DNA from 3 places in the Sphingobium sp. JS3065 genome. Region 3 is predicted to be linked to each of the others. Evidence: riboswitches for the same ligand, from Rfam matches in the RefSeq annotation. Region 3 holds a riboswitch; each other region holds the start of a gene.
What was found. Region 3 has a riboswitch for cobalamin ahead of NUH86_RS18760 (DUF1636 domain-containing protein). Riboswitches for the same ligand answer to the same signal wherever they lie in the genome.

Region 1: it holds a riboswitch for cobalamin, as region 3 does, so the genes downstream of both, NUH86_RS19775 (TonB-dependent receptor) here and NUH86_RS18760 (DUF1636 domain-containing protein) in region 3, are expected to answer to the same signal.
Region 2: it holds a riboswitch for cobalamin, as region 3 does, so the genes downstream of both, NUH86_RS11625 (TonB-dependent receptor plug domain-containing protein) here and NUH86_RS18760 (DUF1636 domain-containing protein) in region 3, are expected to answer to the same signal.

Annotation. Positions count from the first base shown of each region.
Region 1 is NZ_CP102665.1:529,616-539,218, forward strand. Features, by position in the region: gene NUH86_RS19755 (glycosyltransferase) at 1-1,182, opposite strand, end outside; gene NUH86_RS19760 (HlyD family efflux transporter periplasmic adaptor subunit) at 1,189-2,370, opposite strand; gene NUH86_RS19765 (fatty acid desaturase family protein) at 2,511-3,512, opposite strand; gene NUH86_RS19770 (PepSY domain-containing protein) at 3,614-5,119, opposite strand; gene NUH86_RS19775 (TonB-dependent receptor) at 5,106-7,247, opposite strand; cobalamin riboswitch at 7,427-7,676, opposite strand; gene NUH86_RS19780 (hypothetical protein) at 7,722-7,931, shown strand; gene NUH86_RS19785 (PAS domain S-box protein) at 7,924-8,943, opposite strand; gene NUH86_RS19790 (DMT family transporter) at 9,183-9,603, shown strand, end outside.
Region 2 is NZ_CP102664.1:2,382,764-2,392,366, reverse strand. Features, by position in the region: gene nirB (nitrite reductase large subunit NirB) at 1-629, shown strand, start outside; gene nirD (nitrite reductase small subunit NirD) at 635-970, shown strand; gene NUH86_RS11640 (nitrate reductase) at 1,080-3,689, shown strand; gene cobA (uroporphyrinogen-III C-methyltransferase) at 3,676-4,458, shown strand; gene mobA (molybdenum cofactor guanylyltransferase) at 4,461-5,000, opposite strand; cobalamin riboswitch at 5,081-5,295, shown strand; gene NUH86_RS11625 (TonB-dependent receptor plug domain-containing protein) at 5,466-7,280, shown strand; gene NUH86_RS11620 (ABC transporter substrate-binding protein) at 7,288-8,097, opposite strand; gene NUH86_RS11615 (FecCD family ABC transporter permease) at 8,136-9,131, shown strand; gene NUH86_RS11610 (ABC transporter ATP-binding protein) at 9,125-9,603, shown strand, end outside.
Region 3 is NZ_CP102665.1:294,283-303,885, forward strand. Features, by position in the region: gene cbiB (adenosylcobinamide-phosphate synthase CbiB) at 1-515, opposite strand, end outside; gene NUH86_RS18740 (aminotransferase class I/II-fold pyridoxal phosphate-dependent enzyme) at 508-1,485, opposite strand; gene NUH86_RS18745 (adenosylcobinamide-GDP ribazoletransferase) at 1,482-2,192, opposite strand; gene NUH86_RS18750 (histidine phosphatase family protein) at 2,189-2,767, opposite strand; gene cobT (nicotinate-nucleotide--dimethylbenzimidazole phosphoribosyltransferase) at 2,764-3,780, opposite strand; gene NUH86_RS18760 (DUF1636 domain-containing protein) at 3,777-4,184, opposite strand; cobalamin riboswitch at 4,373-4,562, opposite strand; gene NUH86_RS18765 (MarR family winged helix-turn-helix transcriptional regulator) at 5,177-5,590, opposite strand; gene NUH86_RS18770 (pyruvate dehydrogenase complex E1 component subunit beta) at 5,747-7,105, opposite strand; gene pdhA (pyruvate dehydrogenase (acetyl-transferring) E1 component subunit alpha) at 7,105-8,160, opposite strand; gene NUH86_RS18780 (LysR family transcriptional regulator) at 8,276-9,160, shown strand; gene NUH86_RS18785 (PAS-domain containing protein) at 9,228-9,603, shown strand, end outside.

The DNA of each region.
Region 1 (9,603 bases), 240 kb from region 3:
CATCGGCGCCAGGTTGAACAACATGAAAAGGATGGGCGTCAGCACCATGAAGACGGATTGCAGACCCTGGGTGATCCATGCGCTGGGCAGGAACAGCAGGCGATGGCGCAGCTTCAGCCCCGGCCCCAGCGGACCCTGCTTCAGATAGAGGATCTGGATCGCGCCCTGCGCCCAGCGCTGGCGCTGGACGAAAAAGGCGGCGGTGCTTTCCGGCGCCAGCCCGAACGCCAGCGGCTCGTTCAGATAGCGCGTCACATAGCCCTGCCGCAGGCTGGCCATGGTCAGCAGCATATCCTCCGTGATCGACCCTTCCGGCAATCCGCCGCCGATCGATTCGAACAAAGTCCTGCGCGTGACGGAATTCGACCCGCAGCAGAAGGCCGCGTCCCAACCGTCGCGGCCGGGCATGATCGCTTCGAAGAAGAAGCGCTGGTCGTCCGGCATCGCCTGTTGCAGGCCCAGATTGGTCTGCATCGGATCATGATTGTAGAAACTGTGCGGAACCTGGACGATGCCGATCCGCGCCTCATCGAAAAAGCCCATCGTCCGCAGCAGGAAATCGCGCCGCGGCACGAAATCCGCGTCGAACACCGCCACGAACGGCGCCTGCGTGACGGTCAGCCCGTGATTGATGTTGCCCGCCTTCGCGCCCTTGTTGTCGGGGCGGTTGATATAGCCCGCGCCCTTCGCGACGCAGAGGTCGCGCACCCATGGCCGCCGCCCGTCGTCCAGCACCCACACCCGCGCATCCGGCCAGTCGAGCGAGAGGCAGCCCAATATGGTCTTTTCCAGCACTTCGCGGGGTTCGTTATAGGTCGCGATGAAGACGTCCACCGGGGGCAGGATGGCGGCATCGGCCTTCCATGCCCTGCGCAGCCGCGCTTCCCCCCTGTCGGCCTCCGCCGACCGGTCGCGCGGGCGCGACAGGATGGCGAGCAGGATGGCGCCGTCGAACAGCGCCGCCATTTCCACGAACAGGCAGATGAGCGGCCAGCACAATGCTCTGCCGCCGGAACCCCAGGGGATCGTCTGGGTGACCCGCCATTGGAGATAATAGAGGATCGTGCAGCCGATAGTCGCGATCAGGCCGGGACGCGACGGCCATATCTTCCCGAACAGCAACAGCAGTCCCGCCAGCAGCGCCAGCGATGCGAAGGGCGTCGTCAAGGCAATGCCCGACATCTTCCGTCAGAGCCTGCGGCTGAACCGCACCTCGGCCAGACGCCCCACGTCGCATTTGCGCGCACCGTCCATCCGCCGCGGTTCTGGCGCGGGCAGGGCGACATCGACCATGATCTCCCGGTCTTCCGGCAGGGAATAGTTGGAGGCGGCCAATAATTCTTCCTTGCGGCGGCTGGCGGCGCCGGTGATGTTCACCACCCTCCCCTTCAGCCACTGATCCGACCCGATCATGCGGACATCGGCAGGCGTGCCGGGACCGATGACCTCCGCCTTGCGTTCCGGCAGGGCGACCTGGACGAAACGGCGGCGGCAATCCAGCAGGTCCAGCACCGGTTCGCCCGCGCGGATCGCGGCGCCGGGACTGGCCGTCGCCGCCCACACCAATGTTCCGGCCGGGGCGCGATACCCTGCCCTGGCCAGCGCATCCTTCAGGCGCAGGCTGGCCTGCCGGTAACGGGCCGTCGCATCGCTCAGCGTCTTTTCGACCATCTGCCTTTGCAGCAGCAGCCGGTCGGCCTGCTGCACCGCATAGGGCGCGTCATTATAGCTGTCGCCCACGAAAACGTCCGATTGCGCGGCTGTCCGCGTGACCTGAATGGCCTGCAACCGCGCGGCGGCGCTGACGCAATTGCTGTTCTTCAGCGATGCTGCGGCTTCCGCCTTCTGCACCCCGGCGGGGGAAATAAAGCCCTGCGCTGCCAGGGTCCGGGTGCGCGCCAGATTGGCGGCCTGCTCCGCCCGCTCCGCCCGGCAACCGGCCAGATCGGCCTGCGCGGCATCCCGGTCGGCGGTCAGGCGGGCGCCCATCGCGCCGGAAAAGAGCGCCGCCCGCTGCGTCAGCCTTTGCGTCTGGCCGTTCAGTTCCGCCAATTGCCGCTGGCTGAGCGCCATTTCCGTCTGCGCCAGTTCCGCTTCGGCCTTGAGGTCCGCGACCTGGCCGGTGTCCTGCGACAGGTTCAGCAGGGTGATCGCGGTGGTCCGGTCGAAATAGCGGCCGTCGGCGGGAAGGTTGGCCACGGTGCCGTCGGAGGCGGCTGTCAGCCTGATGAGCGGCGCGTTGATCGCCGCCTGGGTGGAAACATCGTTCAATATATAGGGCGCAAAGCCCATAGTGCCTATGCCGATCAGCCCGGTCGCCAGCAGGATGCGCGCATATCTTGCCCGTAAAAGTCGTTGAACAGCGATCATCTTCACCATATCCCAGCGGCCAGCCCACGATGCCGCGATGCTCCTTCGGCATAGCGGAACAAGGTTAGGGACATGTTAATGACGAAGGCATGTCTCCCGCCTCCGGTGACATGCGGGCAGACGGGCGCTGCGATTTCAACTCAGCGCGTGACGGGCCGGTTCGCGCTTGTTGACGCGGGCGGCGGCATCAACTCCCTGATCACGCCCCAATAGCCCGGCGTGATGTGGGCGTCCGCCGCATAGGCGGGGTCGGTCATCAAATGCGCGTGCAGGCGGCGCAGGTTGGGCCAGGGCACGGACGGGAACAGATGATGTTCCAGATGATAGCTGACATTGAAGGGCGCGATCAGGAACCGGTCGAGCCATGTCGGGATGACCGTGCGCGTGCCGTTGAGTTCCTGCTCGTCGGCGACGCCATTATGTTCCGCTATCGCCCTGATCCGGTTGAAGACATTCGCCCAGATGAATTGCGGGATCAGCAGAAGGCCCAATATCTGCCAGCGCCACGGCGACCACAGGATCAGGCCGTAGAAGAGCACGGCCCAGACCACATATCGGATGCGCAACCCCAGGCTATAATCGAAACCGAAGCGTCCGGGATTATGGAAATTGGCGAAGGGCGCCCAGATCCGGCTGTCCCGCGCCATCCGGTAAAAATTAAGGCCGGTCGCGCTGCGGACCAGCAGCCAGGCCATGGCGGCCGGGCTTTTCGGGAAATGCTGGTCGGGATCCCTGCGCTGGACGCGATAGTCGCGGTCGCGCAGCGTGTTGGTGTAGCGGTGGTGGTACAGATGATTGGCGCGGTAGAGGTGAATGCTGAAGCCGAGCGGATAGGCGACGAAAATATCGCCGATCCAATCGTTGATGCGGCGATTGCTGAACAGCATCCCGTGACAGGCATCGTGCATCATCACCGCCAGGCATTGGATGCGCGACCCGATAACGAAGCCTGCCAGCAGGTAGACCGGAACCCGGTCGACGTGGATCGCGATCGCGCCCGCCGCGATGGCGATCGCCCATTGCAGAAGGAGCAGCCATGCGTTGCGGCGGTCGTCGATGACCGACAGTTCCCGGATGAGGGCCAATGTGCCGCGCCGCGAATATCGGTATCCGGGCGGACGATCCTTGGCGATTTCCTCCATGGGAACATGTCTCCGAAAATGCGGTGCGAACCTGTGCCGGACTATGGTTGAGGGAAACCCGCGTCAAGCCCGCTCCGCAACGCCGCAATCGCCTCGCCCCATCAGAGCCGCATCAACCGCCGCCACCCGATCACCATGGCGCTGACCGAGATCGCCAGCCCCGCGCTGGACAGGAGCCAGACGAGAATATGCCGCAGCGGCGGCCAGATCAGCAACCATGGGAAGTCCAGGCTGTGCAGGGCGTTGAACAGCCAGCGATGGCCGCGCCCAGCCGAACCGATCTGGCCCAGCAGAGCGCCTGTCGCCGGATCGATATGGAGCCAGGTCTGCGACGGATCGTCAAATTTCAGCCGCAACACCGGCAAGGGGCGACTGTCGTCACGCGGATCGCCGGTGGAATACCAGTAGCGGTCCGGTCGATCCAGCCGCTGCACCGCCACCAGGGCAGCGCCCGGCATCGCGGTTCGGGCCATGGCGATGATATGGTGACGATCAAGCGTCAGCGGACGGGCGGTCGCGCCGCTCAGCGATCTCGGCTTTCCCCGCCCCCACAAGGTCATGACGGGCTGGCCGCCCAGCCAGGCGAAGCGAACCTCCCTTGCGCCCCCGCCTTCCCGCACCAGTGCGGCCAGGTCGGTGGCCGGGAATGAAGGCTTTGCCCCGGCATAGAGGCTGGCGGCATCGCCATGGTCCCTGTCGCGCAACCCGCCCCACGGACTCATCGACAGCCAGCCGCTGAACACCCAGCCGATCAGGAACAGGCCCCCGATCATGCCGGTGACATGATGCCATTTCATCCAGCCGCGATAGGGGCTGACCGATCCGGACTTGTAGCGGCGCTTCAACCGGATGCGCAGGATGCCGATCCAGAACCCGGCCATCGCGCCCAGCATGCCGATACCCGACGTCCACAGCACGGTCTGGCGCCACGGTTCCTGAAACAGGCGCAGCGCTTCGAAATAGATCCAGTGCGGCACCGCGCCTAGCCAGTTCCAGAAGCGTTCCCGCGCCGTGCTATTCTGCACCACCTCGCCCGTGCGCTGGCTGACATAGAGGTCGGTGGCGGCGGCATCGGCCATGCGTATGCGCCAGAACGGCGCCATCGCCTTGTAGGCGCGGGTGACGACCCACTGGTCATGATCGACCGGATCGACCGACACGACCGGCGCGTCGATCAGGGCCGAAGCGATCGATCCGGCACGCCGCCTGTCGACCGACAGTATCTCCGCGCCCGTCCGGGCCGACACGGCGCGCCTGCCCTGGGACGTCGCGAAGATGTAGAGCGGCTCCCCGCCCGTCATGCCCAGCCGCATTTCCGTGGGAAAATCGGGCTGGCCAAGGCTCGCCAGCGCCCGGTCGGGGCCGACCCGCACCTGCCCCCAGTCGAGCGGCGCGGCGGTCGCCACCCGTTCGGGCGCGCGGAAGGACGGGAAGGAGATATAGAGCATCACCAATCCCGACAGGAACCAGATGGCGAAGAACAGGCTCAGGATGATGCCGGTCCAGCGGTGGAAGACATAAAGCCAGCGCTTCGCCGCCTTCCACAGGGCAGGTGCGGCGAAGGGGGATACCCCTCGCCGTGCCACCGCCAGGTCAGAAGGCGACATGGATCGTCGCCTCCACCGTCCGGGGATCGCCCAGCACCCATTGCGTCTGACCATAGGTGGCGCGGGCATATGTTTCGTTGAAGATGTTGCGCACGCGCAGCGCCGCGCTTGCCCCTTCGACGAACTGCCAGCGCACGCCCGCGTCCGTCAGCGTATAGGCGGGCACGACCCGGCTGTTCGCCGCGTCCTGATAGCGCTTGCCCACATAGCTGAAACCGCCGTCCACGACCCAGTTCTTGGCGAATTCCCAACTGACGAAGGCGTTGGCCGTCCTGGTCGCGACATTGTTGGGCCGGTTGCCCGCCCGCTGGAACAGGACGCCGCCCACAGATTCGGAGAAATCGTCATAACGTGCCCGCAGCAGGGCGCCATTCAGCGTGATATTGACCCGATCGACCGGCTCCAGGAACAGGGATGTTTCCACCCCGCGAGACCTTTGCTGGCCCACCTGCACCTGAATGGACGGAATCAGCGGATCGGATGTCAGCAGCTTGCGCTTGACGATGTCATAGACGGCCAGCGTCCACTGCCCGCGCGCGCCCCAGAAGACATGCTTGATCCCGGCCTCATATTGCCGTCCGGTCGACAGGTCGAAATCGCTCTGTGCGAAGCTGGTGGAGACCAGCGCGCCCACCGGATCGGCGGCGGTGGCATATTGGCCATAGAGCGACAGGCTGGAAACCGGATTATAGACGGCGCCCACGCGCCAGGTCACGGCGTCCGGCGTGGAGGTGAAGTTGTTGGCCGCGTTCACATAGTCGGTCTTGGTGATTTCCGGCCGGTCATAACGCACCCCGCCGACCAGCGAGAAGCGATCGCTGAACTTCAGCCGGTCTTCGGCGAAGATCGAATATTGGCGGATGCGGTTGGTGTAGCGCGGTTTCGTCGGCGCGGCCGATTGATGAAGGAACAGGCCGGGGACGGGGTTTGCGGCGTCGACCAACCGGGTGGCGTTGTTGCCGCTGTTGCTGACATTCCTGTAACTGATGCGATTGACGTCGAAACCGACCACCAGCCTGTTTTCCAGCCCGCCCAGATCATGGTTCAGGTTGGCGGTCGTGCGGTTCCCCGTCTGCTTCTGGATATGGTAGAGTTCCAGGAAGCTTCCCTGACGCACCTGCGCCGGATCGGTCGCGGTGGCGGGGATGTAGGTCAGGTTTTCCGCATTCTTCCAATATTTGTTGGCCCACAGATGATAGAAGGTGCTGCTGATGGTCAACGCGTCGGACGGCGTCCATTCCACTTTCGCCTGACTCCAATTGTCGCGGAACCGCAGGCTGGCGTCGGCGACATTATAATTATTCTTTCGCAGCGACCGGTCGAGCTTGCCATTGGCCAGCGGCACCCCGAACCAGGTGCGCGGGTTCTGCTCGCTGAAGTCATGGGACAGGGTGATGCTCAGGTTGCCGGCAGGCTTCAGCCGGATCGCCCCGGCCAGCGCCAGCGCGTCGGAATCGCCCCGCGCCATCCAGCCTTCCGACCGGCGGAAACTGGCGTCGGCGCGATAGGATATGCCCGTGCCGATCGGACCGCCAGCCCCAGCCGCAACGTTGAAGCTGTCGAAGGAGGACAGGCCGAACCGGCCGCTCACCTGCATTTCGTCGCTGGGCTGCTTGCGCACCACATTGACCGCGCCGCCAATCGCCCCTTCGCCGTATAGGACGGAGGCCGGGCCGCGCAATATCTCCACGCTCTGCGCCATCCACGGGTCCGCCGGGAAGGTCAGCGTGTTGTTGTACATGCGCATACCGTCATACAGCGTCATCACCGAATTCTGGCCGGTGAAGCCGCGTGCCGACAGGCCGAAGCCGAACACGCCCGACGTGTTGACGATGCCGGTCGCCCGCGCCGCCGCGTCCTGGATGGTAAGGTCGCCGCGCAGGCGGATGGCGTCGCCGTCCAGCGTCTCGACACTGGCGGGCATCTCCATCGCCGTCAGGCCCAGCCGGCTGGCCCCCTCGGCCTTCATGTTCAGGCGCAGCGGATCGACCATGCCGGTCACGATGATGGCCATATCGGCGCCGTCCGCCGCTTCGGCGGCGGGCTGGGCGATAGCGGCAGGCATGGCCAGAACAGCGGAAACAGGTAGTGAAACGGCCGCAATCGCAGCCGATGTGACGTTCAACATTATCATCCCCCGTCGGCGTCGCGCGACATATGGGCGGGGGCGTGCCGTTCACGAACGGTCGGCAGCCGGCATCGGCCGGACGCCAGGGGCGACCGACACGCGGCATCCGATGCGGCCCCAGCCGCTCGTTCGTCGCTCAGACGGAATTCACCGTGCCGCGGTCATCCCCTGGACCAGGGCAAGAGCGACCAGACGCCGGCAGGTCTCCTGGCTCATGGGTCATCGCTTGATATACGGCCTTCCCAGGCCCCGCATGATTTAGCGTCCGGCCCAGTGGCTGTCGGATCGGCATTCATTCCGTCCGCACCTGTATATCGCGCTCGCCACTTACAGTTGCAGGGACAGCCGCGGAATTGAGCCCTGGAAAAGGCCCGCACCGCATTCCCTTTTCATCCCCGTCTCCGGGGAACCGACGCGATCTTCGCCCTCATCCCGCCGGGGCGGAAACAAGGACGAGGTTCCTTACGAGGCTGCATGGCGTTTCGCAAGTCACTGTCGATGATCGACTGGTGGGGTCCGGTCATATCCGAATATTACGGATCGACGGAAATGGGTCCGCTGACCTTCCGCGCCGCGCAAGAGTGGCTGGAAAATCCCGGCAGCGTCGGCACGCCCGGCGACGACAGCGGCAAAATCTTCAAGCGAAAGATCAAGGAACAGGTGAATTCGAGAAGCTTTATGTGACGAGGCGGCTTCTCTTGAACCGGATGTCGATCTTCAGGCCGGCGTCTCTCCATTCCCGATCGAGCGTGCCCCCCGTCCCCCGAAGCGAAGCCTGCTCCAGCGCGGTCCCGAACCCTTCCCGTCCCGGCGCCACGCCCAATTTCGGGCCGCCATATTCCACCCATTGGATCAGGACATCGTCGTCATCGACGACGGCATGGATGTCGAGCCTTCCGTCCGGCGTCGACAGGGCGCCATATTTCGCCGCATTGGTCGCCAATTCATGCAGCAGGAGCGCCAGCGATGTGAAGGCGGCGCTTCCGACCGGCAGATCCTGACCGCCCACCGTTATGCGCTTCCGATCCGCCAGTTCATGCGGGGCCAGGATGACCCCCAGCAAAGAGAACAGGGTCGCGGAAGCCGCCGCCGATCCTTCCTTGAGCGGGTCCGGCAACGTCAGTTGGTGCGCGGCGGCGAGAGCCATCAGCCGCTCCGTCAGATCGTGGGTCAAATCCTCGACGCTGCGGGCGGAGCGCGCGCTGAGGGCGACAAGCCCGGTCGCGAGGGCAAACAGATTTTTCACCCGATGTTGCATCTCCCGCAGCAGCAGGCTCTGCTTCGCCGCGGCCCGCTTCTGCGCGGTGATGTCGCGCGCGATCTTGGACGCGCCCAAAATCTGCCCGTCGGCATTGCGAACCGGGGAAACCGTCAGGGATATTTCGACAAGCTCGCCATTTTTGCGGCGGCGGACCGTTTCGAAATGGTCGATCCGCTCTCCCGCCCTCAATCTTTCAAGGATCGCATCCTCTTCATGCAGCCGGTCCTCCGGAATGACGATCGTGACCGGCTTGCCGATGGCTTCATCGGCGGAATAGCCGAAAAGGCGGGACGCGCCGCGATTCCAGGTGGTGATGATCCCGTCCAGGGTTTTGCTTAAAATGGCGTCGTCGGAATTTTCGACGATGGCGGCCAGCAATGCGCCAGCCTCGATTTGCGATTTCGCGCCCGCTTCAGACCCCGATAAATCCGACAAATCTGTTCACCTCAAAAGCCCTTTCAGCATGCTTCAATCGCCCGCTCGAAAGGCAGGCGAAAGGAAACCACTAGTGGGTCCGGAACGCCGACGCATTTAACAAGGTTAAGATTCGCCTTGCGAACAATGGGGCTTTTGTGCGCCATGGTTCCAACGCGCGGGCGCGCCATCGGGCAGCATCGACCGGCATGGAAGCACGGCGCTTGACCTGAGCGGCCATCGGCAGCACCAGCGGCGGCATGCATGGCGCGACCTCCGAAACCCCCTCCCGACTGATGATCGGGCGTCCGGAACTGGCGCTGATCGGCATAACCCTGCTGTGGGGCGGCACATTCCTGATCGTCCACCATGCGATGCGGCACAGCGGGCCGCTGTTCTTCGTCGGGCTGCGCTTCGGCACCGCGGCGCTGATGGCGCTGCCGTTCGCTCTGCCCCTGTTGCGCGGCGTCACCCGGCGCGAATGGCTGGCCGGGACGATGATCGGGTGCGGCATCTTCACCGGCTATTCGTTGCAGACATGGGGTTTGCAGACCATCGCCAGCAGCACTTCGGCCTTCATCACCGCCGCCTATGTGCCGCTGGTCCCCATATTGCAATGGATCATCCTGCGCAGGCGGCCCCGGCTGGCGAGCTGGGCGGGCGTGGCGCTGGCCTTCGCCG
Region 2 (9,603 bases), on a different replicon from region 3:
GCATCAAGAAGGAAGACCTGCCGGCCGTCTGGGCCGACCTGAATGCCGCGGGCATGGTGTCGGGCCACGCCTATGGCAAGTCGCTGCGCACGGTGAAGACCTGCGTCGGCAGCGAATGGTGCCGCTTCGGCACGCAGGATTCCACCGGCCTTGGCGTCAAGATCGAGCGGATGACCTGGGGGTCGTGGATGCCCCACAAGTTCAAGATCGCGGCCTCCGGCTGCCCCCGCAATTGCGCGGAGGCGACGATCAAGGATTTCGGCGTGGTCTGCGTGGATTCGGGCTATGAACTGCATGTCGGCGGCAATGGCGGCATCCATGTCCGCGCCACCGACCTGCTGTGCAAGGTCGCGACCGAGCAGGAGGCGATGGATTATTGCGCCGCCTTCATCCAGCTCTACCGCGAGGAAGCCCGCTATCTGGAGCGCACCGCGCCGTGGATCGAGCGGGTCGGCGTCGACTATGTGAAGCAGCGGATCGTGGAGGACGATGCGGGCCGGGAGGCGCTCCGCTCCCGCTTCCTCTATTCGCAGAGCTTCAGCCAGGAAGACCCCTGGGCGCAGCGTGCAGCCGGCGCGGACAGCGAATTGCACCAGCCGCTCGCCCCCATTGCCATCGCTGCGGAGTGAACGACATGACCGATTGGATCGACATCGGAACGCTGGCCGACATTCCCCAGCGCGGCGCCCGCACGGTACAGATTGATGGGCAGAAGGAAATCGCCGTCTTCCGCACCGGCGACGACCAGATTTTCGCTTTGGTCAACGAATGCCCGCACAAGAAAGGCCCGCTGAGCCAGGGCATCGTCCATGGCCACAGCGTCGCCTGCCCGCTGCACAACTGGAACATCGCCCTGAAAACGGGTGAGGCGCAGGGCAATGACGAGGGCTGCACGCCGACCATAGAGGTGAAACAGGAGGGCGGCCGCATCCTGATCGCCCGTCCGGCGGCGATGAAGGCGGCTGCATGAAATTTCGGTCCCCACTTTCAGCGGGGATCCGGGTGGAGGGGGCGTACTGGCTATCCCTTGCGGCACGCGCCTCCACCCCATTCTTCACCCAGGACGATGAGGTAAGGGCATGACAGAGGCCATCCGCACCACCTGCGCCTATTGCGGCGTCGGCTGCGGCATATCGGCCACGCCGACCGGCAACCGGTCGGTCGAAATCAGGGGCGATGAGGCGCACCCGGCCAATGGCGGCCGCCTCTGTTCCAAGGGCACGCATCTGGGCGAGACGGTGGGGCTGACGGGCCGCCTGCTGCACCCGATGATCGGCGCCAGGCGCGCAAGCTGGGACAAGGCGCTGGACCTGGTCGCGAAGAAATTCCGCGAAACCGTCGACCGCCACGGTCCCGACAGCGTGGCCTTCTACGTCTCCGGCCAGTTGATGACCGAAGATTATTATGTCGCCAACAAGCTGATGAAGGGTTTCATCGGATCGGCGAACATCGACACCAACAGCCGCCTCTGCATGTCGAGCGCGGTCGCCGGGCAAAACCGCGCCTTTGGCGAGGATGTGGTGCCCGCCAGCTATGAGGATCTGGAGCAGGCGGACCTGATCGTGCTGGTCGGCTCCAACACCGCCTGGTGCCACCCGATCGTCTATCAGCGCATCCAGGCCGCTCGTGCGGCACGGGGCACGAAGCTGGTTGTCATCGACCCGCGCCGCACCGAAACCTGCGAAGGCGCCGACCTGCATCTGCCGGTGAAGCCCGGCACCGACGTCGCGCTGATGAACGGGTTGCTGGCATGGTGCGATGCCGAGGGGATAACGGACCCTGTCTTCCTGGGCGACCATGTGAACGCCGCAGAAGGCTTCTGGGAGCATATCCGCACTGGCCACGATCTCTGGACGACCGCGAAGACCTGCGACATCGCGCCCGCGCTGCTGGAGCAGTTCTACAAGCTGTTCGCCGCCACCCCGCGCACGGTCACGATGTTCAGCCAGGGCATCAACCAGTCGATTCGCGGCACCGACCAGGTCAACGCGATCATCAACGTCCACCTGGCCACCGGCCGCATCGGCAAGCCGGGCGCGGCGCCCTTCTCGATCACCGGCCAGCCCAACGCCATGGGCGGGCGGGAGGTCGGCGGCCTCGCCTCGACGCTTGCGGCGCATATGGATTTCGCACCGGAAAATGTGGAGCGGGTCGGCCGCTTCTGGGCCGCCCCCGCCATGGCGACCAAGCCGGGCCTGAAAGCCGTCGACCTGTTCCGCGCCATCAATGAGGGCCGGATCAAGGCGCTGTGGGTGATGGCGACCAACCCTGCCGTCTCGCTGCCCGATGCGGGCCGCGTGCGCGAGGCGCTGGAGGCCTGCCCCTTCGTCGTCGTGTCGGACATCATGGCCGACACCGACACCGGCGTTCATGCCCATGTCCGCCTGCCCGCCGCCGGGTGGGGGGAGAAGGACGGCACCGTCACCAATTCCGACCGCACCGTCAGCCGCCAGCGCCCCTTTCTGGCGCTGCCCGGAGAGGCCATGCCCGACTGGTGGATCGTCAAGGAAGTCGGCCGTCGCATGGGCTGGCGCAACGCCTTCGCCTATGACCGTCCCGCCGATATCTGGCGCGAACATGCCCGCCTGACCGCCTATCAGAATGACGGGCAGCGCGTGCTGAACCTGCGGGCGCAGGCCACGATCGGTAATGACGCCTATGACGCCATGGAGCCGTTCCGCTGGGGCGGCACGCCCTTCGCCGATGGCCGCTTCCCCACGCCCGACGGCAAGGCGCGGCTGGTCCTGACGAAGCAGATGGAGATTCAGGCGCCGCTCAAGGACTGGCCAATGACGCTCAACACCGGGCGTTATCGCGACCAGTGGCACACGATGAGCCGCACCGGGCTTTCCCCCAAGCTCGCCCGCCATCGCGAGGAACCGATGGTGGAAATCCACCCGCAGGATGCCGAGGTGCTGGGCATCGTCGACCGTGATCTGGCGCGGGTGCAGACCGCCCAGGGCAACAGCCTTTTCCGCGTGGCGATCAGCGAAGGCCAGCGCCCGGGCGAGATATTCACCCCCATCCACTGGACCGACCAGATGTCGAGCGGCGGCCGCACCGGATTGCTGCCCCGTCCGCTGGTCGATCCGCATTCGGGCCAGCCCGGCTTCAAATCGACCCCCGCCAGCGTCGAGAAGGTCGCGACCGAGTGGAAGGGATTCCTGATCCTGCGCGGCGATGAGCCGGTAAAGCTGCCCTGCCTCTGGTCCACCCGGATCACCGTGCCGGGCGGCGCGCTGTACGAGATTGCCGGCAATGGCGACCCGTCGCGGCTGGACGCCTTCCTGCCGATGGGCGACCGGGTCGAGGCGATGGACGCATCGCGCGGCACCCGCCGCGTGGCGACCATCGGGGAAGGCAGGCTGAACGGCGTGCTGTTCGTGACCCGCACCGGCCTGCTGCCCTCACGCGACTGGCTGATCCGGCAGTTGGAGGCGGAAGGCGTGGGCGGCTCCGTGCTCGCGGCGCGGGGTCCGGGTAGCCAGCCCGACAAGGGCGCGACCATCTGTGTCTGCTTCGACATCGGCCTCCATCAGATCGTCGCCGCCATTCGCGAGCAGGATCTGGTCGACGTCGCCGCCATCGGCAAGGCGCTGGGCGCGGGGACCAATTGCGGTTCCTGCCGCCCCGCGCTCGCCAATATCCTAGCCCAGACATCGCAGGAGACGCTTCATGCAGCCGAATGAGCTTATCGCCCCCGGTGAAGTCTGGCTGGTCGGCGCAGGCCCCGGCGACCCGGACCTGCTGACCCGCAAGGCCGAAAAGCTGATCGCGGCGGCGCAGATCGTCTTCTACGACGCGCTGGTCGGGCCGGGCGTTCTGGACCTGATCCCGCTGGGCGTGGAGCGGGTGAGCGTCGGCAAGCGTTCCGGCCGCCACAGCAAGGCGCAGGAGAGCATCAACGATCTGCTGCTCGCGGCGGCGAAGGCGGGCAAGCGCGTGGTGCGGTTGAAGGGCGGCGACCCCTCCGTCTTCGGCCGTTCGGCCGAGGAGATGGCGCATCTGGCGGCGGACGGCATATCCTTCCGCATCTGCCCCGGCATCACCACGGCCAGCGCGGCGGCGGCGAGCGGCCATGCCTCGCTCACCCTGCGCGGCGTGGCGCGCGGGCTGACGCTGGTGACGGCGCATCTGAAGGCGGGCGAGCCGCTGAAGCTGGACTGGGAAATGCTGGCGCGGCCGGGCGGCACGCTGGGCATCTATATGGGCCGCGCCGCCGCGGGGGAGATCAGCCGTTCGCTGATCGCCGCCGGGCGCGATCCCGAAACGCCGGTGATGGTGGCGGTGAACGTATCGCTGCCCAATGAGCGGCTGATCCGGGGGAAGCTGTCCGCGCTGGCTTTCCTGGTGGCGACGATCAGCGATGAAGATCCGACATTGCTGCTGATTGGCGAAGCAGTGGCGGGAACGAATGTTCCGGCGGAAGCCGTTGCAACTATCGCCCTGGAGGCTTGACCTCAGCTCGAACGGGGGAGGGTGAAGCTTTCCAAATCCTCCGGCCGGTTGATATTGGGCAGCGCGAACTCCGGACGGTCTACGATCCGCGCCCTCACCCGCTCCAGCCAGCCATAGATCGACCGGTTATTCTCCTCGGCCAGATGCGCGTCCAGTTCGGTCCCCAGTGAAGCGGGCCAGAACCCCGCCAATTGCTGTCCCTTCAGGATCGCCGCGCCTTTCCCGATCAGAGCCTCCGCCAGCCCGTCCGGATAGACCGGAACGTCGCATCCGGTCGTCAGCACGGCATCGAAGCCCTGCGCCGCCGCATGGTGCAGCGCCGCGTTCAGCCCGCCCAGCGGCCCCATATCCGCCTCCGGCCGGTCCGCCAGCCCGGTCATCCCGGGAACCTGCCGCCCGCAGACCACGACCGCCTCGACATGGCGGCCCAGCGCCGCTGCTGCATGATCCAGCAGGCTTCGCCCGTCGAGCATCGCCAATGCCTTGTCGCTGCCGAAGCGGCTGGAGCGTCCCCCGGCCAGCACGGCCCCCAGCAATCGCATTTCCGTCCCTCCTCAAGCCGCTTGGCATCAGCCTCGCTTTCCCTTATGGCGCGCGGCGCGGGCGGGGACAAACCCTCCCGCGCAAAGAAGATCGCGCCGGTGCCCAATAGGGCTGAAAACGGGAATGCGGTGCGGACGGGCAACCGTCCCATTCCGCGGCTGTCCCTGCAACTGTAAGCGGTGAGCGCGATGCACTTCGGTCGCAAGACCGGCCACTGGGCCACAAGTCCGGGAAGGCGTGCATCGCCGCATTGACCCGCGAGCCAGGAGACCTGCCGGCGCATGGTCGCTCTTGCCCTGACCCAGGGGTTGGTCATGGCACGGTGTTTTCCGTCTGAGCGACGAAGCGGCGCAGGGCCGCATCGGTGCGGGGGCGGGCATTGGCGTCGACTTCCCCTTGTTCCGACCGCGTCAAGCGGATGCCCTGAGCCATGAAGTCGCAGCGGCGCTCAGGGAAACAAGATAATGTTGAAAGCCACCATCTCTCTCGCCGCGCTGCTCGCGGCCACCCCCGCGCTGGCGGAGGATGAGATCATCGTCACCGCTCTGGGCATCGAACAGCCCAGCGACGAAGTCGGCCAGGCCGTCACCGTCATCGACGCCGACACCATCCGCACCCGCCAGAGCGTCAGCGTCGTCGATCTGCTCGCCACCACGCCGGGCGTGCGCTTCAACCGCAGCGGCAGCCTGGGCGGCGTGACGGGCGTTTCGCTGCGCGGCGCGGAGACGACGCAGACGCTGGTGCTGATCGACGGGGTGAAGGTCAACGATACCAGCGGCATCGGCGACATGTATGATTTCGGCAATCTGCTGACCGGCAATATCCAGCGGATCGAGATACTGCGCGGCTCCAACTCGGTCGCCTACGGCAGCCAGGCGGTGGGCGGCGTCGTCAATGTCATGACCGGCACGCCCGCCACCGGTTTCGCGGGCAACGCATCCGTCGATTACGGCTATAGCGACACGCTGAACGCCAAGGCGGATATTTCCGGCGGCAGCGGCATCGCATCGGGCGGCGTCGGCCTTGCCTATTTCAACACCGACGGCATTTCCTCCGCCGCCAACGGCACGGAAAAGGACGGGTATGAGAATATCGCCGCCAACGCCAAGCTGAAGCTGGCCTTCACCGAAACGCTCAGCCTCGACCTGCGCGGCTATTATATCCATGCCGACCTGGAGACCGACAACGGCGTGGTAGACAGCATCGCGGACTCCTCGAAATCGGATCAATATGTCGGCTATGCCGGCCTCAATCTGGCGCTGTTCGACGGCAAGCTGACCAATCGGGCGGCCGTGACCTGGTTCCGCATGGACCGCGACTATGCCTCGGCATATGGCGACTATGGCTATTCCGGCACCAACCTGCGCTTCGAATATGAGGGCGTCTATCAGCCCGTGGACCAGGCCAGGCTGATCTTCGGCTATGAGCATGAACGTCCGGACTATGACTTCTCCGGTTTCGGCTCCGTGGAAAGCCACAAGGTCGATATCGACAGCATCTACGCGCTGGCGATTGTGAAGCCCTTTGCCGGGCTGTCGCTGACCGGCGGCGTGCGGCATGACGATCACAGCCAGTTCGGCGGCGCGACGACCTTCGGCGCCAATGCCAACTACACGCCCAACCAGGGCGCGACCAACATCCGCATGAGCTATGGCGAAGGGTTCAAGGCGCCCTCGCTCTACCAGCTTTACGGCACGGATGTCGGCAATGCGGGCCTGCGCCCGGAACGGTCGAAAAGCTATGATATCGGCTTCGACCAAAGGCTGGGCGGCGAACGGGCGATCCTTTCCGTCACGGCATTCCGGCGCGATACGAAGGACCAGATCAATTACGACTATTCGATCGGTCTTTACGGCGGCTACAATAATCTCGACCGCACCCGCGCCAAAGGGGTGGAGGCGATGCTGACCCTGAAGCCGGTCGATGCGCTGACGTTCACAGCCGCCTACAGCTATGTCGATGCGCGCGACCGCAATACGGATGCCCGCTTGCCGCGCCGCGCAGCCAATGCGGTGAGCGTTTCAGCGGACTATGTCTGGCCCTTCGGCCTGTCGACCGGCGCGACGGTGACGATGGTGGGCGACAGCTTCAACGATGCGACCAACGCGGTCCGGCTGGACGGCTATGCGGTGGCGGATGTGCGGGCGTCCTTCCCGATCATGGAAAATCTGGAAATCTATGGCCGCATCGACAATCTCACCGATGAGAAATATGCCACGGTCCATGGCTATGGCACTTATGGCCGCTCGGCGTTCGGCGGCGTGCGTGTCCGCTTCTGAAAATACCCTAATGCCGTGGCGCAGCGTTGAGCTGCGCCACGATAGAGCGCGCGGCCTCGACATAAGCGGGGCCGCCGCACACGGTCCATGCCTGGGGCAGGCGGATGCGCGGGATCGAGCGCAGGATCGGGTGGTGCAGCATTTCCGTCCCCTGATCGACGACCTGTTCGCTGCCGCTCTCCACGATCAGCCAGTCCGGGCGGGCGGCGATCATCTCTTCCAACGGAAGCTGCGTCAGAGCGGGCTTCCCCAGCTTCCCCGCCAGATTGACCAGGCCCGCGCGCCGCATCAGGTCATCGACCAGCGTGCCGGTGCCGGTCATATAGCCGCGCCGCTGATAATAGGCGGCAACCCCGCCGCGCCCGGCCCGGGGCAGGGCCGCAAGATCGCGGCTCATCTTCGCGATCAAGGCCTCGCCCCGTTCGGGATGGCCGACCGCCGCCGCCACCTGCCGGATTTGCGTCAGGATCATGGGATAGCTGTCCGCGCTGGCCAGTCCCAGAGTTCGCCACTGTCCCGGAGGCGCGCCCACGACGCTGTCGCCGGAAGGAAAGCCGACCAGCAGATCGGGCCGGAGCGCCAGCACTTCCTCGGCAGGCCGGTTGAGCGTCCGAAAACGGCGCGCCTTGCCGATGGCAGCCGACAATTCCGGATCATGGCCATAGGGGCTGAGCGCGGCGATCTGCGCCGCGTCGGCCAGCGCCAGCACATATTGGTCCGCGCAGGTGTTGAGCGATACGATCTTTTTTGGCGGCGCGGGCGCGGCACCGGTCAGAGCCAGTCCGAAGAATATCGCCAAGATCGCCTTGCCCCGCATGACGCAGGCCTTAGCAAGCCTATGCCGGGACGCAAGCCGTGAGCACCCGGCGCCATCCTCTGCTGATCCCCGCCCTCATCCTGCTGGCCCTGCTTGCCGCCTTGGGCTCCCTCACCCTCGGCGCGGTGCCGCTCTCTCCGGCGCGCATCTTCGCGGTCCTCAGCGGCGGCGGCGACGATGTAGCCCGCGCCATCCTGATCGACCTGCGCCTGCCGCGCATGCTGCTGGGCCTGATCGTCGGCGCGATGCTGGGCCTGTCGGGTGCGGCGCTTCAGGGCTATCTGCGCAATCCCTTGGCTGAACCGTCCGTGCTGGGCGCATCCAATGCCGCAGCCCTTGGCGCTGTCGGCGCGCTTTATTTCGGCCTGGCGCAGATGCACCCGCTGGCGCTTCCGGCCTTGGCCATAGTGACCAGCCTGATCGGCATCGGCGCGCTGTTCCTGCTGGCCGGTCCTGCGGAAAGCCCGCTCACCCTGATCCTTGCCGGTATCGCCATCGCCACGCTGGCGGGGGCGGGGATCAGCCTGTCGCTCAATCTTTCGCCCAATCCCTTCGCGGCGATGGAGATCATGAGCTGGCTGATGGGCAGCCTGGAAAACCGCGCCTATGGCCATGTCTGGATCGCGCTGCCCTGCGTGGCGGTCGGGGCGGCGCTGCTGATCGCGGACGGGCGCACGCTCGACGCGCTGACGCTTGGCGAGGATGGCGCGCAGGCGCTCGGCATCGATCTGCGCCGGGCGCGGCTGCGGCTGATGCTGGGGGTGGCCATCGGGGTCGGCGGCGCGGTGGCGGTGTCGGGGGCGATCGGCTTCGTCGGGTTGATCGTGCCGCATCTGGTGCGGCCGCTGACCGACCGTTCGCCCTCCGCGATCCTGCTGCCCTCCATGCTGGGCGGCGCTGCGCTGCTGACGCTGGCGGATATCGGCGTGCGGCTGATCCCGACCAGCAGCGAACTCAAGCTGGGGGTGTTGACGGCGTTGCTGGGCGTGCCCGTCTTCCTGATCCACCTGATGCGGGAGCGGCGGCTATGGTGACGATCCACGCGCAGGGCCTGTCCGTCCGCCTTGGCCGTCATCCGGCGGTGAACGGCATCGACCTTCATCTGGAGCCGGGGCAGCTTGTCGGCGTCATCGGTCCCAATGGCGCGGGCAAGTCGACGCTGATTCGCGCCATGCTGAGCCTCGTAAAGCGGGAGAGCGGTTCCGTCCTGATCGACGGCGCCGCCAGTGCACGATTGACCCGGCGGGAAATCGCCAGGCGCATCGCCTATCTGCCGCAGGGCCAGACCCTGCACTGGCCGCTGGCGGTGGAGCGGCTGGTGGCGCTGGGCCGGATGCCGCATCTGGGGCCTTTGTCGCGCCTCTCGGCGGAGGATGAAGCGCTGATCGACGCCGCGCTGGCCCGCGCCGATGTGCTGCATCTGAAGGGGCGGGTGGCGACCGAACTGTCAGGCGGGGAGCGTGCCCGCGTGCTGCTGGCCCGCGCCCTGGCGGTCGGCGCGCCCGC
Region 3 (9,603 bases):
AACCCCAACAGAACCAGCCAGAATAGCGGCGCCACGATCCCGTCGCAGAAGCTCTCGGCCAGACTCTCTATCCCGGCCCGGGCGACGCCCGCTTCATCCAGCGCATTCGTGTCGCGCCCCACGATACGGCCCACCGCCTGCCGCGCCGCATCCAGATCGCCCTTCGCCAGAGCGCGCATCACGGGCGTCACATGCGCATAAAGGCTGCGCTGCGCCAGCGCTGGCCAGGCCGCCGCCGCCAGCCAGACCCACGCCATATCCCCGGCCCATCGGCGGATTCCCCATTCCACCGCAAGGCCGCAGCCACCCGCGACGCCCAGCAACAGCAACAGCAGGGCAATTCCAGCCCATCGCCGATTCGGGCCGCTCCATGCTACCCGGTTCCACCGCCGCTCCACCGCGCCGATGATCCGCGCAAAGCCACCCACCGGATGCCCGATCCGCGCATAAAGCCAGCCCGGCCAGCCCAGAGCGGCGTCCAGCATCAGCGCCGCCAGCGCCACCGGTTCAGCCATCGGCCAAGGCCCGGTCGAGCCGGGTCAGCGCCGCCGCGTCTCCGGGCAGGCCAAGCCGCAACCAGCGCCCATTCTCCGCGAAGGGCCGCGTCAGGATCGCCCGCCGGGCCAGCCTGTCGAACAGGGCCGGTCCATCCTCCACCTCGATCAGCCGGAACAGCGGACACGCCCCTTGCGCGGCCAGCCCATGGCGCGCCAGCACCTCATCCAGTTGCGCCGCGCCCTCCGCCAGGGTCGCAATCGCCCGTTCGATCCACGCCCGGTCGCCATAGGCAGCCCGCCCGAACGCGATCGCCGCCGCAGAGACCGGCCATTCCCCCAGCATCCGCCGCGCCTCCGCGACGATGGCCCGCGGCCCGATCAGAAAGCCCAGCCGCACGCCCGCCAGTCCGAAAAACTTGCCGAAGGATCGCAGCAGGATCAGCCGCCGCCCGTCCCCCACCTCGCCCGCCAGGCTGCATGACGGCATGACATCGGCATAGGCTTCGTCGACGATCAGCCATCCCCTTGCCCGTTCTAGCCCGTCCAGCCGCTCCAGCAGGCGGGCGGGCGGCAGGACGCGCCCATCGGGATTGTTCGGATTGGCGAGCAGCAGGGCGATCGCTTCCGCAGGTGCGTCTTCCCCGGCGGCGAGCGGGCGGCCCTGCGCGAAAATCTCTCCATGGGTGCGATAGCTGGGCGTCAGCCATCGGCCGGGCATGTCCAGCATCCGGCCCACCAATCGCAAACCGGCTTCGCTGCCGGGCACGGTGCAGAGGTGATCGGGATCGACCCCGAAATAGGCCGCCGCCGCCGCCTCCAGCGCTGCCAGATCATGCGGGTCCGGCAGGCATCGCCAATCGACGGAGACAAGATCGGCCCCCGGCCAGGTCAGCGGGCTGATCCCGGTCGACAGGTCGATCCAGTCCGCGCCGCCATAGACCGCGCGCGCCTCGGCCAGCCGCCCGCCATGCCAGGTGAAGCCGCTCATCGCACCAGCACCATCGCGGCCAGCAGGCCGCTTTCCAGCAGTTCGATGCCCGCGCCATGCCCATCCCCGGAAATGCCGCCGATCCGCGACCGCAGCCATAGACCCCAGAGCGGAATCAGCAGGGCCGCCGCCCATAAGGCCGGAACCCTAAAGCTCAGCATCAGGCCCAGCATTGCCCAAAGGATGAGAGGACCGGCCCGCCAGCCCGCCCGGAACCGGCTCGCCAGCCCTTCGTGCAGCGGCGGCAGCCATCGCGTCCAGACCAGCGGCCCGATCCGCGCCGCCATCGCCACGGGGGCCAGCATCCACAGCGGAAAATTTTCCACCCACAGCCGCAGCAGCACCAGCTTGGCCAGCAATTGCAGCCCGATGGCGACCACGCCGAAACTGCCGATATGCGGATCGGCCAGGACCGCCGACAGGCGCGTCCGGTCGCCATGCGCCGCCCCCGCCGCATCCGCGATGTCGCCCAATCCGTCCAGATGCAGCCCCCCGGTGACGGCGACCCAGGCCAGCAGGCCGAACAGCGCGCCCGCCCAGGGATCGATCCGGACGCCAAGACCGGCGGCGCCCGCGACGATCAGGCCCACGGCGATGCCCGTGGCGGGAAACCAACGGATCGCGGCGGCGAAATCCGCTTCATCGACCTCCAGCGCGGGCAAGGGCAGCCGCGTCATCAATTGCAGCGCCAGCACCAGCCTCTTCATGAGATCAGCCCCGTCATCTGCGCGCCCGCCCATTCCGACGGCTGCTCCCCCGGCCAGACCCGCAGGCTCAGCACCGCGCCATAGGGCAGGTCGACCGCCCAGCCCTGCCGCACGTCGAAACCGCACAGAACCGCCAGCGCCGCCCGCATCGCCCCGGCATGGCAGATCACCAGCGCCGGCTCAGCCAGGTCGCCCAGCCCATCCCTTATCCGGGCGCGAAGGTCAGTCCAGCTTTCCCCTCCCGGTGGCGGAAAGCCGTCCGGATCGTCCCAGAAGCGAGCCAGATCGGCGGCAGGCAGGGATGCCGGGTCGGCCCCCTCCCAACGCCCGAAATGCAGTTCCCGCCAGCGCCCGTCGACGGCATGGCGGACGCCCCGCTCCGCCGCGATGATCGCGCCCGGCGCTCTTGCCCGGGAGAGGTCGGACGTCACGACCTGCGTAAAGTCCAGTCCCCGCGCCCGCTCGACGCAAAGCGCGATCCCCTCCGCTTCCGGCGGGGCGTCCAGATGCCCCAGCAGCCGCCCGGCAAGTTGCGGCGCGCCATGGCGCATCAGGTGGATGGGGAAAGCGCTCACAGCGCGCCAGCCACTGCCGCTTCCGCAAAGGTCGCCATGCCCCCATGCGCCGCCAGCGCCGACCGCAGGATCTGCGCCGCGACCGCCGCGCCGCTGCCCTCGCCCAGCCGCATGTCCAGCCGCAGCAGCGGTTCCAGCCCCAGCGCCGCCAGCAGCCGCCCATGCCCACCCTCGGCCGACATATGCGCCGCCAGGCAATGACCGACGATGGCCGGATTATCCTTCGCCAGCGGAGCGACCGCCGCGCAGCCGATGAAGCCGTCCAGCATTACCGGCACGCGCAGCATCCGCGCCGCCAGCACGGCCCCCGCCAGCGCCGCGATCTCGCGCCCGCCCAGCCGCCGCAACGTTTCGAAGGCGTCGCTGCAATGCGCCCCATGCAGGGCGAGCGCCAGCGCCACCGCTTGCGCCTTGCGCGCCAGTCCATCGCCGTCCACGCCTGTCCCGCGCCCCACCCAATGCTCCGCCGCGCCGCCAAAGCTTTGCGCGCAGAGCGCTGCCGCCGGGGTGCTGTTGGCGATGCCCATCTCTCCCGGCAGCAGCAGGTCGAGACCGGGTTCGACCGCCGCCGCCCCGGCATTGATCGCGGCCAGGCATTCCGCCTCGCTCATCGCGGCTTCGGCGCAAATATCCCTCGTGGGCCGTTCCAGATCGAGCGCCACCACGGTCAGTTCCGCACCGCAGGCTCCCGCCAGGGCATTGATCGCCGCGCCGCCATGGCGGAAATTCGCGACCATCTGGGCCGTGACCTCCGCCGGGAAGGCGCTGACGCCCCGCGCCGCCACGCCATGATTGCCCGCGAAGATCGCGGCGCGGATGCGCTCGGCCCGGGGCTTTTCCCGCCCCTGCCAGCCCGCCATGAACAGGGCGATCTCCTCCAGCCGCCCCAGCGATCCGGCGGGCTTCGTCAGTGCCGCCTGCCGCGCCGCCGCCGCCGCGCCCGCGCTTTCGTCCGGCGCTGGCAAATCCGCCAGCGCGGCGGCAAAGGCATCGCGATCGTTAAAGCGGATCATGTGCAGACGAAGCCTTCCGGCGGGGTGCGGACGATGAAATGCCCCTTCACCCCCTGCGGCCAGTCGGCATAGCGCACGACGCCCTCCTCGCTCGCGGCATGGCGCACCGCATAATCCAGTATCGCGCGCGCGGCTTCCTCGTCCGGCGTGAAGTCGCCCAGGACATAGCCGACCTTGCCAGGCCCCCGGAGATGCACCGTGCAATGCCGTTCGCAGGCGAAGAGGCAGGGCATGTCGTGCACCGCGACCGCCGCATAGGCCGGATCGCCGTCGCGCAATTTGCGAAGCGCTTCGGACAGCACCGCGCCGCCGCGCCGTCCGGTCTCATCCTCCCTGCTTTCCGCCGACAGTCGGCAGGTCGAGCAGACGACGACGGACGCACCGTCTTCTACAGCCCGCAACATCAGCGACAGTTCCGCAATTCAGTCATTCCACATCCTCCGCCCGACGGCAAATGCCCCGACGGCACATCAGGCAAGAAGAAGACCGGCGCCGGACAGACGACAGGATTCCCCCTGCGCGGTTGCACCGGCAAGGCGATGGCTGTCGCTCGGCGAGGGGAACCCCGTTCGGCCGGCACACCCTGTCCGGTCGAAGAACGACTGCGTCAGGCAGGTCTCCTGGCTCACGGGTCGATGCTTCCCGGCCGCCTTCTCGGAACCCGATGGGTCCAATGGCGTGATGGCCGGATGGCTCGCCGCTTACAGTTGCAGGGGCAGCGCGGGCTTCACCCGACTTCCCTTTTCATCCCCTTGCGGGGAACCTGTCGCGCCTCTGCTGATAGTGATCGCCTGGCCCCATCGCAAGGGGGGATAAGGCGCGACGAGGGGTCGGTCTGCGATGGCGCGATGGTTGGACTTCTCTCTTTGCGCGCAAACTGCTATAATTTGCCAGAATAAGGGAGAGGACCATGGCGAATCTGACGCGGTGGATGGATTGGTTTTGCGGGCTTTTCGCCTGCACAGCGGAAAATGACCTGCGGATCAACAGCCTGATCACGCACGTCTCTTCCGACGCCAAGGACCGCTGAACCGCTTCGGCGCGCCCCGGCGCGCCTTCAGAATTTCACCCCCAGCCGCGTATAATAGAAGCCGCCGCTGAGGCCAAAGGGCGCGAAATTGCCGTAAAGGCCCAGTTCCGTATTTGCCTGCACCACGCCGATCGTTATAGCTATAGGCGGCGTCGGCCGTGGACATGATGTCATCCTTTCCTGCCATGAAGCTCCCGATGCGGGGCGACGGGAAAAGCGTATGAAATCCTGTCAGGAAAATCCCATGATTATTTCTTGATCCTCTATGACCGCTCATGAACAGCGGACATGGGTCATCGAGCAATTTCAATACAGCGCTTCACCGGGAACCGAAAGATCAGGCGGCTCCCCGACAACCCCCGCGCCTCAGGCAAAACGGGCGAGCAACTGGTTGAGCAGCGGGCGCAACCGCCGGATTTCGTCGCGATGCGTGGCCGACAGCTTCGCCAACAGGTCCAGCGCATCGGGCGTCAGTTGCAACTGCGCCCGGCGCCGATCCGTCGCGCTGGCATGGCGCGTCACCAGCCCCAGCTTCTCCAGCCGGTCGACCAGCCCGGTGGCGCTATGCGGTTTCAGCAACAGACGACGAGCGATATAGCCGACCGTTGCCTCCTCCGCAGGCGCGGCGCGGAGGGCGAGCAAAGCCTGGTGCTGCTGCGGCGTCAGCCCCATCTGCGCCGCCCGTTCGCTGCTGAAGGCCTGGAACTGGCGCAGCGCGAAGCGGAATTCCGCCAGAGCCGCATAGTCCTCGTCTTTCAATGTGACGCCGTCTTGTTCCATGGGACTTTCATCTTGAGCCGTCGTGCTGCGATATAATCGCAGAGCCGCCATAGCAACAAAGAGTGATTGGCGTGATTCGGGAATGCCCCGCTTGCGGCCTACTCGCCCTGCGGAACTGGAACCTACGCCGCCTGATGGCGGCGCAGGGTTTTCCGTTTACCGATAAATTACCTTTTTCACGGCCTCGACGACCTTGTCTGGATTGACGATGGCGGCCTTTTCGAGGTTTGCGGCATAGGGTAGCGGCACGTCTTCATTGGTGACGCGCAGCACCGGGGCGTCGAGATCGTCGAACCCCTGTTCCATCACCACGGCGGCGATCTCCGAGGCGATCGAGCAGACCGGCCAGCCCTCCTCCACCACCACCAGGCGGTTGGTCTTCTTCACGCTCTCCAAGACCGTCGCCGTGTCCAGCGGGCGCAGCGTGCGCAGGTCGATCACCTCCGCGTCGACGCCCTCGCCCGCCAGCTTTTCCGCCGCCTCCAGCGCGACGCCCACGCCGATGGAGTAGCTCACCAGCGTCACGTCCCGTCCCTCGCGCACGATCCGCGCCTTGCCGATCGGCAGGACATAATCGTCGACCTGCGGCACGTCGAAGCTGCGGCCATAGACCAGCTCATTCTCCAGGAACACCACCGGGTCGTCCGAGCGGATCGCCGCCTTGAGCAGACCCTTGGCATCGGCCGCGTCATAGGGCGCGATCACGATCAGGCCGGGAACCGACGCATACCAGGGTCCGTAATTCTGGCTGTGCTGCGCGCCGACCCGGCTCGCCGCGCCATTGGGACCGCGGAATACGATGGGGCAGCGCATCTGGCCGCCCGACATGTAGTTGGTCTTGGCCGCCGAGTTGATGATATGGTCGATCGCCTGCATCGCGAAGTTGAAGGTCATGAACTCGACGATCGGCTTCAAACCGCCCATCGCCGCGCCCGCGCCGATGCCGGCAAAGCCATATTCGGTGATCGGCGTATCGATCACCCGCCTGGCCCCGAACTCCTCCAGCAGGCCCTGCGTCACCTTGTAGGCGCCCTGATATTCCGCGACCTCCTCGCCCATCACGAAGACCCGCTCGTCCCGCCGCATCTCCTCCGCCATGGCGTCGCGCAGCGCTTCGCGCACCGTCGTCTTCGCATAGTCCGTGCCTTCGGGCAGCGCCGGATCCTTGACGGGCGCCCTGGCTTCGACGGGCGGCTTGGGCGCGGGCGTGGCTTCGACCTTCGCAGGCGCTTGCGCCTTCGGGGCCGGGGCGGCTTCAACCGCCTCGCCCGCGCCTTCGCCCGCCATCGTCGCGATCACCGTGCCGACCTTCACCCCTTCGGTGCCCTCGGCCACCATGATCTGGCCGATCCGGCCTTCGTCCACCGCTTCGAATTCCATCGTCGCCTTGTCGGTCTCGATCTCGGCCAATATGTCGCCCGAGCGGACCTCATCGCCTGCCTTCACCAGCCATTTGGCCAGCGTGCCTTCCTCCATCGTCGGCGACAGCGCCGGCATCCTGATCTCGATACCCATCAATATTGCTCCACCAGCACGTCGGTATAAAGCTCGTGCGGCTCCGGTTCGGGAGAGGTTTCGGCAAAGTCCGCCGCGTCGCTGACGATTTTGCGGATGTCCTGGTCGATCTTCTTGAGTTCGTCCTCGGACACACCGGCTTGCGCCAGATATTTCTTTACCCCCTCGATCGGGTCGGACTTGTCGCGCATCGACTGCACTTCCTCGCGCGAGCGGTACTTGGCCGGGTCGGACATCGAATGGCCGCGATAGCGGTAGGTCTTCATCTCCAGCAGGATCGGGCCATTGCCCGCCTGCACCCATTTGAGCGCTTCCTCGGTCGCGCCGCGCACCGCCAGCACGTCCATGCCGTTCACCTGGATGCCCGGAATGCGGAAGCTTTCGCCGCGCCGGTAAAGCTGGTCCTCCGCCGAGGAGCGGTTGACGCTGGTGCCCATCGCATATTGGTTGTTCTCGATCACGAAGATGATCGGCAGCTTCCACAGCTCGGCCATGTTGAAGCTTTCATAGACCTGGCCCTGATTGGCCGCGCCGTCGCCGAAATAGGCGACGCACACGCCGCCATCTCCATTATATTTGTGCGCGAAGCCCAGCCCCGCGCCCAGCGACACCTGCGCGCCGACGATGCCGTGGCCGCCGTAGAATTTATGCTCGACGCTGAACATGTGCATCGAACCGCCCTTGCCCCGCGAAATGCCCGCTTCCCGGCCGGTCAGTTCCGCCATGATCACATTGGGATCGATCCCATAGGCCAGCATATGGCCATGGTCGCGATAGCCCGTGATCACGCTGTCCTTGCCAGGCTCCAGCGCCGACTGGATGCCCACCGCCACCGCTTCCTGGCCAATGTACAAATGGCAGAAACCGCCGATCAGCCCCAGGCCGTACAACTGACCCGCCTTCTCCTCGAAACGGCGGATCAGCACCATCTGCCGGTAAAATTCCAGCAACTCCTCCACCGTCGCATTATAAGCGACCGGGGCTTCGGGGCGTTTGCGGTTATGGTCGGCTGGTGGAGGCGCGTTGCGCGCGGAACGGGCAGTCTTGTTCGTCATTTCCTGTCCCTTGTTCCAGCGGGGGCTGGACTGTTATCGCTATGCGCGACAATGTGGCGAACGGAATCAATTAATACCAATAATTATTTCATTGGATTTTTCATAGATATTACCGATGAATCGTATCGCCTTCTATCATCTTGAAACCCTCCTATGGATTTCGCGCCTCGGCACGTTCGGGGCCGCCGCCGACCGGCTGAACGCCAGCCAGCCGACAATTTCCGCCCGGATCAGGGAGTTGGAGGGGCAGGTCGGCTTTCCGCTGTTCCAGCGCGAAGGCCGGAACATGATGCTGACGGTGCGCGGCCGGGAATTCGTGCAGCAATGCGAGATGCTGTGGACCACGCTTCAGCAAACCCTGCTTTCGCCCGACGAATTCCGGGGCGCTTCGGGCATCGTGCGCGTCGGCTGCGGTGAGATTGCGGCGGCAAGCTGCCTTCCCGTATTCACCAACGCCATTCGGGAAAGCATGCCGAAAATCTCCCTGGAGATCGAGATCAACCTGACCGCCCACCTGATCGACGACCTGCTCAGCGGCCGGGTCGACATGGTGTTCGCCATCGGACCCATCGCCATGCCGGGGATAGTGGCGAGCACGCTTCAGCAGGTCGACCTTGTATGGCTGGCCAGCCGGGAGCTTGGCGAACGCCTGATCGAGAAGGGCGGCGGCATAGGACCGGCCGTGCCGCTCTGGTCGGTGGCGCGTTCTTCGCCCATGCACGACCTGATGGCGACCATGATCCGCAAATCGTCCTTCCGCCATCCGCAGGTCCATACCTGCAACAATGTGCGTTCGCTGATCGACATCGTGGAATCCGGCGGCGGCGTCGGATTGTTCCCGCTCAACATGGTGGAGGAGAAGATAGCGGGGGGGGCGCTCGTCAAGCTGGACGAAGAGGTTCCCCAGCCGATCCTGCTCCAGTCGGCGATGCGCAGCAACGACCATGATCCGATCATATCCGAACTATTCCGCCGATCCTGCGAGATCGCCTACGCCTGAATAGCCGCAACGCCTTTCAGGATAAGCCCGCATTGTTCCAGCGCCCCGGAACACGTAGACATTCGCCATGAGCTTGCTTTCCGCGACCCTGCTGGCGCTTGCGATCGTCCTGCTGCTGTTCGGGATCGCCACCATCGTGGAGAGGCGCGGCGGCTTGGCGTTCGGCCGCCATGACGTGCGCCACGGCGCCTATGCGCTGGCGCTGGGCGTCTATTGCTCTAGCTGGACCTTCTATGGCGCGGTGGGCAGCGCCGTGCGCGACGGCTGGCACTATCTGCCCATCTATCTCGCGCCGATCTGCCTGCTGATCGCCGCCCCCCGCTTCCTGCGCCGGCTGGCCGAGGCGGTCGCGGAAGAGCGCGCCACGACGGTTTCCGACTTCATCGCCGCGCGCTTCGGCCATGACGTGGTCGTGGCCCGCCTTGTCACGATCATCGCATTGC